DNA from 3 places in the Volucribacter amazonae genome. Region 2 is predicted to be linked to each of the others. Evidence: riboswitches for the same ligand, from Rfam matches in the RefSeq annotation. Region 2 holds a riboswitch; each other region holds the start of a gene.
The links. Region 2 has a riboswitch for thiamine pyrophosphate ahead of A6A20_RS04045 (ABC transporter ATP-binding protein). Riboswitches for the same ligand answer to the same signal wherever they lie in the genome.
Positions count from the first base shown of each region.

Region 1: linked by a shared signal. The riboswitch ahead of thiB (thiamine ABC transporter substrate binding subunit) and the one ahead of A6A20_RS04045 (ABC transporter ATP-binding protein) in region 2 are both predicted to bind thiamine pyrophosphate.
Region 3: linked by a shared signal. The riboswitch ahead of thiM (hydroxyethylthiazole kinase) and the one ahead of A6A20_RS04045 (ABC transporter ATP-binding protein) in region 2 are both predicted to bind thiamine pyrophosphate.

Region 1 is NZ_LWID01000001.1:353,334-357,739, forward strand. It holds gene thiB (thiamine ABC transporter substrate binding subunit) at 1-855, opposite strand, end outside; TPP riboswitch at 913-1,006, opposite strand; gene ubiG (bifunctional 2-polyprenyl-6-hydroxyphenol methylase/3-demethylubiquinol 3-O-methyltransferase UbiG) at 1,090-1,794, opposite strand; gene ubiG (bifunctional 2-polyprenyl-6-hydroxyphenol methylase/3-demethylubiquinol 3-O-methyltransferase UbiG) at 1,900-2,586, opposite strand; gene gyrA (DNA topoisomerase (ATP-hydrolyzing) subunit A) at 2,716-4,406, shown strand, end outside.
Region 2 is NZ_LWID01000001.1:818,221-822,626, forward strand. It holds gene A6A20_RS04035 (4Fe-4S cluster-binding domain-containing protein) at 1-472, shown strand, start outside; gene A6A20_RS04040 (NupC/NupG family nucleoside CNT transporter) at 487-1,737, shown strand; TPP riboswitch at 1,829-1,926, shown strand; gene A6A20_RS04045 (ABC transporter ATP-binding protein) at 2,002-2,715, shown strand; gene A6A20_RS04050 (ABC transporter permease) at 2,712-3,470, shown strand; gene A6A20_RS04055 (ABC transporter substrate-binding protein) at 3,484-4,406, shown strand, end outside.
Region 3 is NZ_LWID01000001.1:2,107,572-2,111,977, reverse strand. It holds gene A6A20_RS10180 (transposase) at 1-293, shown strand, start outside; gene tenA (thiaminase II) at 376-1,026, opposite strand; gene thiE (thiamine phosphate synthase) at 1,036-1,692, opposite strand; gene thiD (bifunctional hydroxymethylpyrimidine kinase/phosphomethylpyrimidine kinase) at 1,692-2,498, opposite strand; gene thiM (hydroxyethylthiazole kinase) at 2,491-3,291, opposite strand; TPP riboswitch at 3,371-3,473, opposite strand; gene araC (arabinose operon transcriptional regulator AraC) at 3,580-4,406, shown strand, end outside.

The DNA.
Region 1 (4,406 bases), 460 kb from region 2:
AACATTTTTACGGCTAATCTCTTGCTGTGCCTCAGGGCTTAATAAAAAGCCTAAAAAATGCTCGGCACAAAGGTTATCTTTGCCCTTAACCGTTTTGGCTGCCATTTCAATTTGTAATAATACGGGATCGCTAAATTCTGTGGCAACATATTGATCTTTATTTTCTTGCAATAAATGATAAATCGGCGAAGTATTATGACTCATCACTAAATCCGCCTCGCCTTTTAGAAATGCCCCATAGGTTTCTGTCCAACCTTTTCCTACAGTAACCGTATGGCTCGCTAATTGTTGCCAACGTTGTGGAATTTGTTCCTCAGGATAAAGCAAGTTTAACCACACCAATAAGCCACGTCCAATACTACTGGTACGTGGATCTTGATAAATCACGTTGAGATCTTGTCGCTCAATTAATTCCGCTAAACTTTGCGGTGGGTTAGTCAATTTGGTTTTGTCATAAATAAAGGCATATTGTCCAAAATCATAGGGTAAAAAAGTGTGATTTTGCCAAGTAATCGGCAAGGATAATTGATTAAGAGCCACTTGATTTGGCACAAATAAGCCTGATTTTTCCGCAGGCTCTAGCTGAAAATTATCCAAGCCAATCACAATATCCGCTTGGGTATTTTTGCCCTCTAAACGCACCCGATTTAATAAGGTGGTACGGCTATCAAAAGGCACAATATTGGCTTGGCATTGTGGGTATTTTTGTTCAAATTGGGCTTTAACAACAGGTGCTGGTCCCCAATCTGCAGAAAAAAATTCTTCGGCGTAAATGGTAACTGGAGTTGTTTTTGCCAAGAGATTTGGTGAAACCGCTAATGCGGTAGAAAACAACAAGGTCTTTAATTTTTTCATAAGATAATCCTTTAAATTGAGATTAAAGGAATTTAAGTGCGGTCAAAAATAGAAAAATTTTTTAACTTTCTCAAATCCCTACGCAGATATTAATCAGTTCAGGTTCTATGGGTATTTCTCAGCTAAACTTTTAGCACCCCATTGAGAACGAAAATAAGTGTATGATTAGTGGCAGTAAAATGCAATGATTTTGTTAGCCGAACATCAATATAAAATCTTACTTTTCCTTAGAGATTATTCCTGACCAAACACCGCCATATAATTTGCACTGACATTGTGATTTAAACAAAATTTTTCACTTAAGGGGTTATAATGATACCCTACCATTTTCTGACAACGTAAATGCACTTGATCAGTATAAGCAAGCAATTCTGCTGGCTTAATAAATTTCTCGTATTGATGTGTGCCTTTAGGCAACATTTTCAATATATATTCCGCTCCAATAATCACCAATGCCCACGCTTTAAGGGTGCGATTAATGGTGGAAATAAAAAGTTTGCCATGGGGTTTTAATAATTGTTGGCAATGAGCAATAATTGCTGCAGGATCGGGGACGTGTTCTAACATTTCCATACAAGTAATCACATCAAATTTGTTTTGATATGCAACTTGGCTGGCTAACTCTTCAATGGCAATTTGTTGATAATCTATATTGAGTTGTTGACTTTGTGCATGTTGTTTAGCTACGGCTAAAGGGGCGGTAGAAAGATCGATGCCTGTAACACTTGCTCCTTGTTTTGCCATACTTTCTGCTAAAATACCGCCACCACAGCCTACATCAAGCACTAATTTATCCTGTAACCCGCCACTTTGTTGCAAAATAAAATCTAACCGATAAGGATTGAGTAAATGAATAGGCTTAAAATCACCATTCGGATCCCACCAGCTATCCGCCATTTTTTCAAATTTATCAAGCTCTTGTTGATCAACATTTTGCATAATAATCCTTGTTATAGTTGTTTGCCCTGCAAAAATTTTTTAAATTTACACCGCACTTTTATGTACTGGATAATATAGAGGTTTTAATTTAAACGAGTAGAACCGCTATAAATCTTGAGCCATAAACGTAGCTACATAATTGACTTGGCAATGTGAAATAAAATACGCCTTTTCTGTACAAGGATTATAGCGATAACCTTGCAAATCTGCCAATGTAAATCCCATATTCTTGGCGAATTTAATTAAAGTCGTTGGTTTAATAAATTGTGCATAATGATGTGTGCCTTGGGGTAATAGCTTTAACATTTTTTCCGCTAGCAAAATCATCACTATCCACGCCATTACACTGCGGTTAATGGTGGTAATAATCAGTTTACCATTGGGTTTCAATAAACGTTGGCAATGATGCAGTAAAGATTCAGGTTTGTGAATATGTTGTAAAACGTCTAAACACAAAATACAATCAAAACGTTTATCTGGCGAATATTGTGCAATATCAATGCAATGATAATCAATTTGTAAGCCTTGTTGGCGAGCTTGTTGCTTGGCAATGTGTAATAAGGGGCAAGCAATATCAATGCCCGTTACCTTTGCCCCTTGTTGTGCTAAAGCCTGCGTCAAAATGCCACCACCACAACCTAAATCAAGGATTTGCTTATCTACAATGCCTTGATTTTGTTGCATAATATAGGCTAAACGCCAAGGAGTTAGCCGATGTAGGGGCTTAGATATACCATTGGGATCCCACCAATGCTGCGCCTGTTGGGCGAACTTATCCGATGTATTTACCATTTTCTTCTCAAGAAGTTACTCACTTACATAAATCTCACAAATTACTTGGAAAAATTAGGGTAATAATACAATTTATGGTACAATCTCGCCAATTTTTATTGATAAATTTTATAGCTTAGGAAATTCTCAATGAGCGATTTAGCCCAAGATATTACCCCTGTTAGCGTTGAGGAAGAATTAAAATCCTCTTATCTTGATTATGCCATGTCTGTGATTGTTGGTCGTGCATTACCCGATGTGCGTGATGGTTTAAAACCTGTTCATCGTCGCGTATTATTTGCTATGCACGAGGGTGGCAATGCCTATAATAAACCTTATCGTAAATCCGCCCGTATCGTGGGGGACGTCATCGGTAAATACCACCCACATGGCGATAGTGCAGTGTATGATACTATTGTGCGTATGGCTCAACCTTTCTCACTACGCTATATGTTAGTTGACGGGCAAGGTAATTTCGGTTCAGTGGACGGCGATTCCCCAGCAGCAATGCGTTATACCGAAGCGAGAATGACCAAAATTGCTCACGAGTTATTAGCGGATTTAGACAAAGAAACTGTTGATTTTGTACCGAACTATGACGGCTCAGAAATGATCCCAGAGGTGTTGCCAACTAAAGTCCCTGCCTTATTAATCAATGGTTCATCAGGGATTGCCGTAGGTATGGCAACCAATATTCCGCCCCATAATTTAGGCGAAGTGCTAGATGGTTGTTTAGCGTATATTGATAACAATCACATTAGTATTGATGAATTAATGCAATATATCCCGGGCCCAGACTTTCCTACCGCGGCATTAATCAACGGTCGAAAAGGCATTGAAGAAGCCTATAAAACAGGTCGTGGTAAAATTTATGTGCGTGCCAAAGCCCATATTGAAACCGATGAAAAAGGGCGTGAAACCATTATCGTTAATGAAATCCCTTATCAGGTCAATAAAGCGAAATTAATTGAAAAAATTTCTGACTTAGTAAAAGAGAAAAAAGTCGAGGGAATTAGTGCATTGCGTGATGAATCCGATAAAGAAGGTATGCGGATTGTGATTGAAGTAAAACGTGATGCCGTTGGGGAAGTGTTACTTAACCAACTTTACGCCCTGACTCAATTACAAATCACCTTTGGGATTAATATTGTTGCCCTTGACCATGGGCAGCCAAAAGTGCTTAACCTCAAACAATTAATTGAAGCCTTTGTGTTGCACCGCCGCGAAGTAGTAACACGCCGTACTGTGTTTGAATTACGCAAAGCTCGTGAACGAGCACATATCTTAGAGGGGCTTGCCATTGCCTTAGCCAATGTTGATCCTATTATTGAGTTAATTCGTCAAGCACCTAATCCTGAAGCCGCGCGTCAAGCCTTATTAAGCCAAGGTTGGCAACTCGGTCATGTGGCACAAATGTTAGCCGCCACTGGGGTTGATGCCGCTCGCCCGGAAGAATTATCGGCGGAATATGGTATTCGTGATAACAAATATTATTTAACTGAAGTACAAGCTCAAGCAATTTTGGACTTACGCTTACAAAAACTTACTAACCTGGGTAAAGATGAAATTCTAGAAGAATATCAAAAATTGATCGATGTTATCGGCGAGTTGTTGCATATTTTACGCAGCCCAGAACGCTTAATGGAAGTTATTCGTGAAGAATTAGAGCAAATTCGTGAACAATTCAATGATCCACGCCGTACTGAAATTACCACTAGTTCGGGCGATATTGATTTAGAAGATTTAATCGCACGAGAAGATGTGGTGGTTACCCTTTCTCACCAAGGCTATGTGAAATATCAACCCTTAACGGACTATGAAGCTCAACGTCGCGGTGGTAA
Region 2 (4,406 bases):
TGATACTAGCGGTTTTTTTGATTATCAACAAATTGAAGAGCTTATTAACGTCACTGATAAATTTTTATTTGATTTAAAGGGAGAAGGACAGGGTTTACAAACGCTATGTTTTGATCGAAAAAATCAGCAAGGAAAAGTTCCCTTGCAAATATTTAATTCTCATCAATATATCAAAACTAACAATCTAATGCGTAATTTAACTAATCTCTCTTATTTATTAAAACTCGACAAAATTGAAGAGGTGCGGTTGGTTTTACTAACGGATTTCTTTGATAGTCAATCCTTAATTACAAAAGTTGCACAATTATTATTACCCTATCCTCAGGTGCTACTCAAAATTATTCGGGTACATACTAAAGGAACAAGAGATCCTGAGGGATTACAATCTTTTGTTCCCAGTATAGAACAAGTTGATCAGTTAGCATGTTATGCAAAACAATGCGGAATTCACAACATTAAAACTATTTACTAATTATTGAGGTCATTATGAATATACTTATTAGCCTTTTAGGTATTGTGGTTTTGTTAACCATCGGTATCTTACTTTCTACACAACCCAAAGAAATTAATTGGCGTACAATTTTAGGTGCATTATTAATCCAAATTACCTTTGCTGCCTTAATACTCTATGTTCCTATCGGACGAGAAATCTTATTAGCAATGGCAAATGGAATCAGTCATATAATCAATTATGCCAACGAAGGAATCGATTTCTTATTTGCTGGGCTTGCGGATGTAAAAAATTCGGGGTTCATTTTTGCCATAAAAGTCTTGCCAATTATTGTCTTTTTCTCTGCTCTCATTTCTGTACTTTATTATATTGGTATTATGCAATGGATTATTAAAATTATTGGAGGGGGGCTACAAAAAGCCTTAGGCACCTCAAAATCTGAATCTATGTCAGCAGCGGCTAATATATTCGTTGGGCAAACCGAAGCCCCCTTGGTCATCAAACCTTTTGTAAGCCGAATGACTGAATCAGAGCTTTTTGCTGTAATGGCTGGAGGAACTGCCTCTATCGCTGGCTCAGTATTAGCCGGTTATGCAGGAATGGGTATTCCTTTAACCTACCTTATTGCAGCTTCATTTATGGCGGCACCCGCTGGATTATTATTTGCTAAACTTATGCTACCACAAACACAAAAATTCACCGACGAGCTTATTGAAAATGAAAATACAGAAAAGCCTAATAATGTACTAGAAGCTCTTGCTAACGGTGCAACATCAGGTATGTATTTAGCTTTTAACATCGGTGCAATGTTAATAGCAGTAATTGCTATGATAGCCTTACTTAATGGCATACTTAGTTATATTGGTGGGTATCTTGGTTATCAAGATCTTAGTATACAAATGCTATTAGGTTACTTATTTAAACCTCTTGCGTATTTAATTGGAGTACCTTGGTCAGAAGCGGGTATTGCAGGTCAAATGATTGGTATGAAACTAGCGGTAAATGAATTTGTAGGTTATTTAGAATTTTCTCAATATTTACAACCTGATCCCCCTACACAACTCAGTGATAAAACAAAAGCAATTATCACCTTTGCACTATGTGGTTTTGCTAATTTTAGTGCAATTGCAGTAATGATTGGAGGAATAGGGAGTATTGCACCTAATAAACGCTCTGATATTGCTCGTTTAGGATTAAAAGCGGTCATTGCGGGAACATTAGCTAATTTGCTCAGTGCAACGATAGCTGGTATTTTTATTGATCTCAGTGGTGTTGCTTTAATTTAAAAAGATAACAATGTAGAAAAGAACCACAATAAAAAAGTGCGGTCTATTTTCACAAAATTTTTGCTTTTTTTCATAAGCTAAGTTATATTCATTGCATTAGTCGGGGTGCTTAGGTGTTTACCGAGCTGAGATAATACCCGTGAACCTGATACAGCTAATACTGACGTAGGAAACTAATTATGCCATTATTCTCTTTTTTCTTTATTCCTTTATTTTCTCTTGCTCAAATCCGATCATTATTAATCCCATAAAGCTGGATTAATCATGAAAGCCATTGAAATTAGCCAGCTGACCCTGTCTTTTGCTCAACAAAAGCTATTTCATCAATTTGATTTTAGTTTGGCACAGGGCGAATGGGTCGCATTGTTAGGTATGTCTGGGATTGGAAAATCAACCTTGTTGCGTGCCATTGCAGGGTTAGAACAAACGGCAATTTCGCAGGGGCAAATTTATTGTGCGGGAAAAATTGCTTGGTTAGCTCAGCAAGATAGCCTTTATCCTTGGTTGTCCCTTGAAGATAATGTGCAATTAGCTCAATATTTAGCAGGCACGCAAAATACACAAACTCGCCAGCAAGCTCGTCAATTATTAGCTGCGGTCAATTTGGACGAACATTGGCATAAACCTTGTTACCAACTTTCTGGTGGGCAACGACAACGTGTGGCGTTGGCAAGAACCCTAATGCAACAGGCGGATATTATTTTAATGGACGAACCTTTTTCCGCCTTAGATGCCGTTACTCGTTTACAGCTACAAGATCTGACCTGTCAGCTATTTCAAGATAAAACCCTGTTATTAATTACCCACGATCCGCAAGAAGCCTTACGCCTTGCCGATAAAATTTATGTGTTAAGTGGGCAGCCTGCACAACTCTCTGCGGCGATTGAACCTCCGGGGCAAAAACCTCGTCAACTTAATCAACAAACCTTATGGCAATTACAACAACAATTATTACAGCAACTCATGAGGGCATTATGAAAACAACGCTGCGTTATTTCGCCCAGATTACTTTGTTAGCCCTCGCATTAGTGTTAATTTGGGCGGCAATCATCCATTATTTTGCTTTACCTCATTATTTATTACCACCGCCCTTTAGCGTTGGAAAAACCTTGATAGAACAATGGCCGCTGTTATTATTGCACAGCAAAATTACCTTAATAGAAATTATACTCGGTTTGGTCATCGGCTTTTTATTAGGTTTATTATCCGCATTGGTGCTTTGTTTGTTCCCACGTTTAGCAAAATTATTATTGCCCTTACTTGTGTTATCCCAAGCCATTCCTGTTTTTGCCATTGCTCCCTTATTGGTTTTATGGTTTGGTTATGGTATGCCGTCCAAAATCGTGATGACAGTTTTAATTATTTATTTTCCTGTTACGGCGACTTGTTATGACGGTTTACGCCAAACACCGAAACAATGGTTAGAATTAGCCAGTACATTAACCCCCTCATCTTGGCGAATTTTATTTAAAGTGAGATTACCTGCCGCCTTGCCTGCCCTTGCTTCTGGGTTACGTATCGCCACCTCTATTGCCCCTATTGGTGCGATTGTGGGCGAATGGGTGGGTTCTTCCCAAGGGCTAGGTTATTTAATGTTACAAGCCAATGCCCGAATGCAAGTAAGCCTTATGTTTGCTGCATTATTAATGCTGATGCTAATGGCATTAACACTTTATTTTACCCTTGATAAATTACTTAACCGCCTAATTCCTTGGGCAAATTATTTACCTTAACAAAGGAGCAACCATGAAAAAATATTTGTTAATTTTAACCGCACTTTTCGCTATGTTTAGTCCCTCATTAAATGCTAAAGAGAAATTAAGTTTAATGCTTGATTGGTTTGTTAATCCTGATCATGCCGCCATTATTGTGGCTCAACAAAAAGGCTTTTTTGCTCAGAATGGTTTAGAAGTAGAAATTATTGAGCCTGCCGATCCCTCAATGCCGCCGAAACTGGTTGCCGCTGGTAAAGCGGACTTAGCCGTTGATTACCAACCTCATTTACAAATGCAAGTGGCTGAAGGCTTACCCTTAGTGCGTATCGGTACATTGGTATCCACCCCCTTAAATAGCTTAGTGGTGTTAGCGGATAGTGATATTCAGCAATTAAGCGATCTCAAAGGTAAAAAAGTTGGCTATTCAGTAAGTGGTTTTGAAAGTGCTTTATTATCTGCAATGTTAAAATCCGCCAACTTGTCGGCACAAGATGTGGAGTTAATTAATGTAAATTGGTCGCTTTCGCCCTCTTTATTTAGTGGACAAGTAGATGCCGTCATTGGTGCATTCCGTAATTTTGAGCTTAATCAAATGGCCTTAGAAAACCGTCCCGGGCGAGCTTTTTATCCTGAAGAACATGGCGTGCCTGTTTATGACGAATTAATTTTAGTCGCCAACAAAAATCAGCTTCATTCAGCGAAATTATCGGCATTTTTAACCGCACTTGAACAAGCTACCCTCTATTTAATCAATCACCCACAACAGGCTTGGCAAGATTTTGTTAGTTATAAACCGCAAGAGTTGGATAATGAACTTAACCGTCTGGCTTGGCGAGATACTTTACCAAGATTAACCTTACGCCCACGAGCATTAGATAACGCACGTTATCAAGCAATGGCAACCTTTATGCAACAACAAGGGCTGATCAATAGCGTACCGAACTTAGCGGATTA
Region 3 (4,406 bases), 1.3 Mb from region 2:
ATCAAAACACTATGATTAGTAGTTTTTTTGAAGCTTGGTTTGAGCGTACTTTACTCCCCTCATTCACACAGAAATCAGTCATTATTTTGGATAATGCATGTTTTCATAGAATGGGTATTTTGCAAGTAATGGCAAATAAGCGGGAACACCATATTTTACCGCTGACACCTTATTCGCCAGAACTTCATCCCATTGAATGCACTTGGGCAAATATTAAGAGATATATGCGTGCTGTACTACTTTGTTCGGGTAACTTGGCGGATATGTTAGTGTATCATTCTTATTTTAATTAACCATAATATAGCATTGGCAAACCCACTGTACTTTTGGTAATTCGGCTTGCCACTTGTCTTATTTTAAATTGAAATGACTATATTATTCCTCTTCAACTTTATTTTCTAACCCCATTTGCCAAAAAGCGATTTCCATTCTTACCGCTGTGTTAAAAATCTGTTGGATTTTGTTTTGCTGATGAGGTTGTGCGAGTAAGCGGTTTAGGGTGTTTTCCGCTTGTTGGGCGGCGGTTTGGTAGTCTTGGCTGGCGTACATATCAATCCAGCTTTGGTAAGGGTTGTTCGCTGGGCTTTGGGTGGCTGCCTGTTTGCCAATTTCGGCGTAGCCCAGTATGCAAGGGGCGAGGGCGGTGTGTAATTCGGTGAGTGTGCCTGTTAAGCCACAGTCTAAGACATAGCGCGTGTAGGCGATGCAGGCAGGGTGTTCTTCAAGTTGTTGGAGCTGTTGTTCGGTTACGCCGTATTGCTGGCAATATTGGATATGCAGTTGAATTTCTTGGTCAAGCATAGCGTTAATGCCCTGTTGAGCGGCGCGCATATCGGCAAGATTGTCGCTTTTATAAACGGCTAAGCCCCAAGTGCGGGTGAATTGAAGGAGAAAAAGATAATCTTGTTGTAAATAGTAACGAAAGTTGGCGAGAGGGAGGGTGCCTTGACGCAGTTGTTGAACAAAGGGGTGGTTGATATAGTCTTGCCAATATGGGCATTGTTGTTTGAGTTGTTGAAAGGTCATATTTCCTCCTTAGGTGGTAAGTAGTTGTTGCACGCTTTGGGCGATGTTGGGGGATTGGCTAATGGCGGAAATGACAGCAATACCATTAGCCCCAGTTTGACGTAGGTAGCGACAATCTTGAGGGTGTTTGATGCCACCAATGGCGACAATAGGCTTTTTTATCCCTGCTTGTCTAAGCTGTTGAATGAAGTTTAAGCCTACCACGGGTTTGGGATCTTCTTTGGATTGAGTAGGAAAAATCGGCCCAACACCAAAATAATCAATATCTGGGTTATTATCGCTGGCTAAGGCTTGGGATAAGGTGTTAATGGATAAGCCTAGTATAAAAGTGCGGTCAGTTTTGCGTTTAATTTCTGCGATAGAGGTATCGGTCTGCCCAACGTGAATACCATCGGCTTCAATCGCTATTGCTAAGTTGACGTCATCATTGATGATAAAGGGGACTTGGTATTGACGACATAAATCTCGGCATTGAATGGCGAGCTGTTTTTGTTGCTGTGGTTGCGCGGCAAGAGAAAATGCCCCTTTATCACGAAATTGAAAGCAACTAATGCCTGCTTGCAAGGCTTGGTTTAAGGTATTGAGAAAATGTTCGCAAGGGTTGCCAGTGAAATGGCGAAAGTCTTGGCTACCAGCGACAAAATAAAGAGAAAGTTTGGTTTGCATTATGCCTCCTGATAAGCCCAATGGTTAGTTGGCCCATGCCCTTGACCAATATTGAGGGGTTGGGCAATGGCGGCGGTAATAAAGGCTTTGGCGGTTTTAATGGCTTGTGTTAAAGGTTGCCCTTTGGCAAGTTCGGCGGTTAAACAGGCAGAAAATGTGCAACCTGTGCCATGGGTATGGGGCGTGTCAATGCGCGGCGTAGTGAGGCTAAATTGTTCTGTAGGGGTAAAAATCCAGTCTTGGCACTCCTCACTTTGCGAATGAAGATAATGCCCCCCTTTTATAATGACATTTTGACAACCCATTTTTTGTAATTGGTGTGCCGCTTGTTGCACACTTTGTTGATCGTTAATGTTAATCCCCGTTAAAGTTTCCGCCTCTGGAATATTTGGGGTAATTACATCGGCAAGAGGCAGTAAATGCTGAATTAAGGCATCAATGGCATTTTGTTGTAGCAAGGGCGCGCCACCTTTGGCAATCATCACAGGATCAAGCACAAAATACCCAAAACGATATTGCTTTAATTGGCGAGCCACACACTCAATAATCTCCGCGCAACCGAGCATACCCACTTTAAAGGCGTTAATCTGAAAATCTTGGGCAATGGCTTGGAGTTGCGCCTCAATATTGCCACAAGGAATGGTATGAATATCAAACACACCAAGCGTATTTTGGGCGGTTACCGCCGTAATCACCGAAGTGCCAAAAACCTGACGCATTTGGAAAGTTTTTAAATCCGCCTGAATGCCTGCACCACCGCCACTATCTGAGCCAGCAATGGTTAATGCTTGTGCCATCTTAGACATAATCTACCCTCCCATATTGCGTAATTTGTTCAGCATTGATTGCACCAAGTTGATCTAATAATGCCATATTAAATTGCCCATATTGGGTAGGCTGGAGAGGCTGGGCGGCAAGTTCCCCTGCAATCGCATAAACCGTACAAGCCTCAAGGGTTGCCGCAAAATATTGAGAGGGATTAGCCACCGCCACAAAAGCCGCGCAAACCGCACTCAACAAACAGCCAGACCCTGTAATTTTGGGAAACATCGGCGTTCCATTGTGAACTAAAGCGGTATTGGCACCGTTACTAATCACATCGGTTGCCCCACTGATTGCTACCACACATTGATATTGTTGGGCGACACGCTGTGCAATGGCAATTAAATCGCCATTGCCTTGCCCAGCATCAACCCCTTTACTTTGCCACTGTTCCCCAGCAATACACGCCAATTCGCCAGCATTGCCTCGAATCACCGCAAATTTCACTTCGGCAAGCAAACTATCAATGGTTTCACGACGATAAGCCGTTGCCGCCACGCCCACAGGATCAAGCACTACAGGAATATGCTGTTGATTTGCGGTTTTACCCGCTAAAATCATCGCCTCCACCCCTTTGCTAAATAACGTACCAATATTAATCACTAAACCACGATTAAATTGCTGAATATCCGCCACTTCCGCCACATTATCAGACATCAACGGCGAAGCCCCTAAAGCCAATAAACCATTGGCACTATAATTGGCAACCACGATATTGGTAAGATTATGAATCAGCGGATTTTGCTGGCGAATTTTGGCTAAAAATTGAGATTGCATAGCAAGTCCTTATTGCAAAATTGAACGAAAGAAAAGATTGTCAATACTAAGAAATAAGGCGAGCAATAATAAAAGAAAGGGATAAGCATACTTAGTTTCCTACGGCAGTATTAACTGAATCAGGTTCACGGGTATTTTCTCAGCGAAGTTAAAAGAATAACTAAGCACCCCGACTATGTATGGCAGTATAGGGGATTTTGGATAAAATGAGAAGTAAAAATATTTAGCTATTAAATTTAAATAAAATTAGTGATAAATTTATCTCACTAACAATTATGGAGTAGCTTTATGTATAAAAATTATTCATTGTTATTGCCAAATTATCCTTTTAATTCAGAATTGATTGCGGGAATAACGCAAGGGGAAAAAGGAAACTATCTTGATTTTATTGTAGATAGACCTGAAGGTATGAAGGGGTATATGTTACAGCTAACTACTTTCGGGAAAGGCGAGGTATTTGATGGCAAGAAAAAATTTGAAGCAGTGAAAGGACAACTATTGTTATTTTCCCCACAAGCTATGCAGTGTTATCAAAGACATCATGAAAGTCAATATTGGCATTATAAATGGATTTATTTTTATCCAGATCCTAAATGGTTGAAATGGTTAAACTGGTCGAATACACAGCAGCATATAGGGAAAATATTTATTAATAATCAACATTGTTTCTTAGAAATTAGTCAATTATTCAGTAAAGTGGAAATTGAATTAAAATCAAGCCATATTGTTAAGCAAGATCTTGTTTCAACTTTATTAGAATATTTACTAATGAAGTGTTTTTCAATTGAAAAACTTAAATGTATACCAAGTATTGATCAAAGAGTTTTGATTATTTGTGAATATATTCTGGAACATTTGGAACAAAATAATAGCATTGATGAATTAGCAAGTATTGTTTTTTTGTCTTCTTCACGCTTATCTCATTTATTTAAGAATGCGTTAGGGATTAGTATTGTGCAATGGAAAGAATACCAAAGAATTTTAGTTGCTAAAAAATTATTACATTTTTCTAATATCTCCGTTGCTAGTTTAGCTCGTTCTTTAGGATATGATGATTCGCTATATTTCTCTAAACTTTTTAAGAAACATACTGGAATGTCTCCATCAGAATTCCG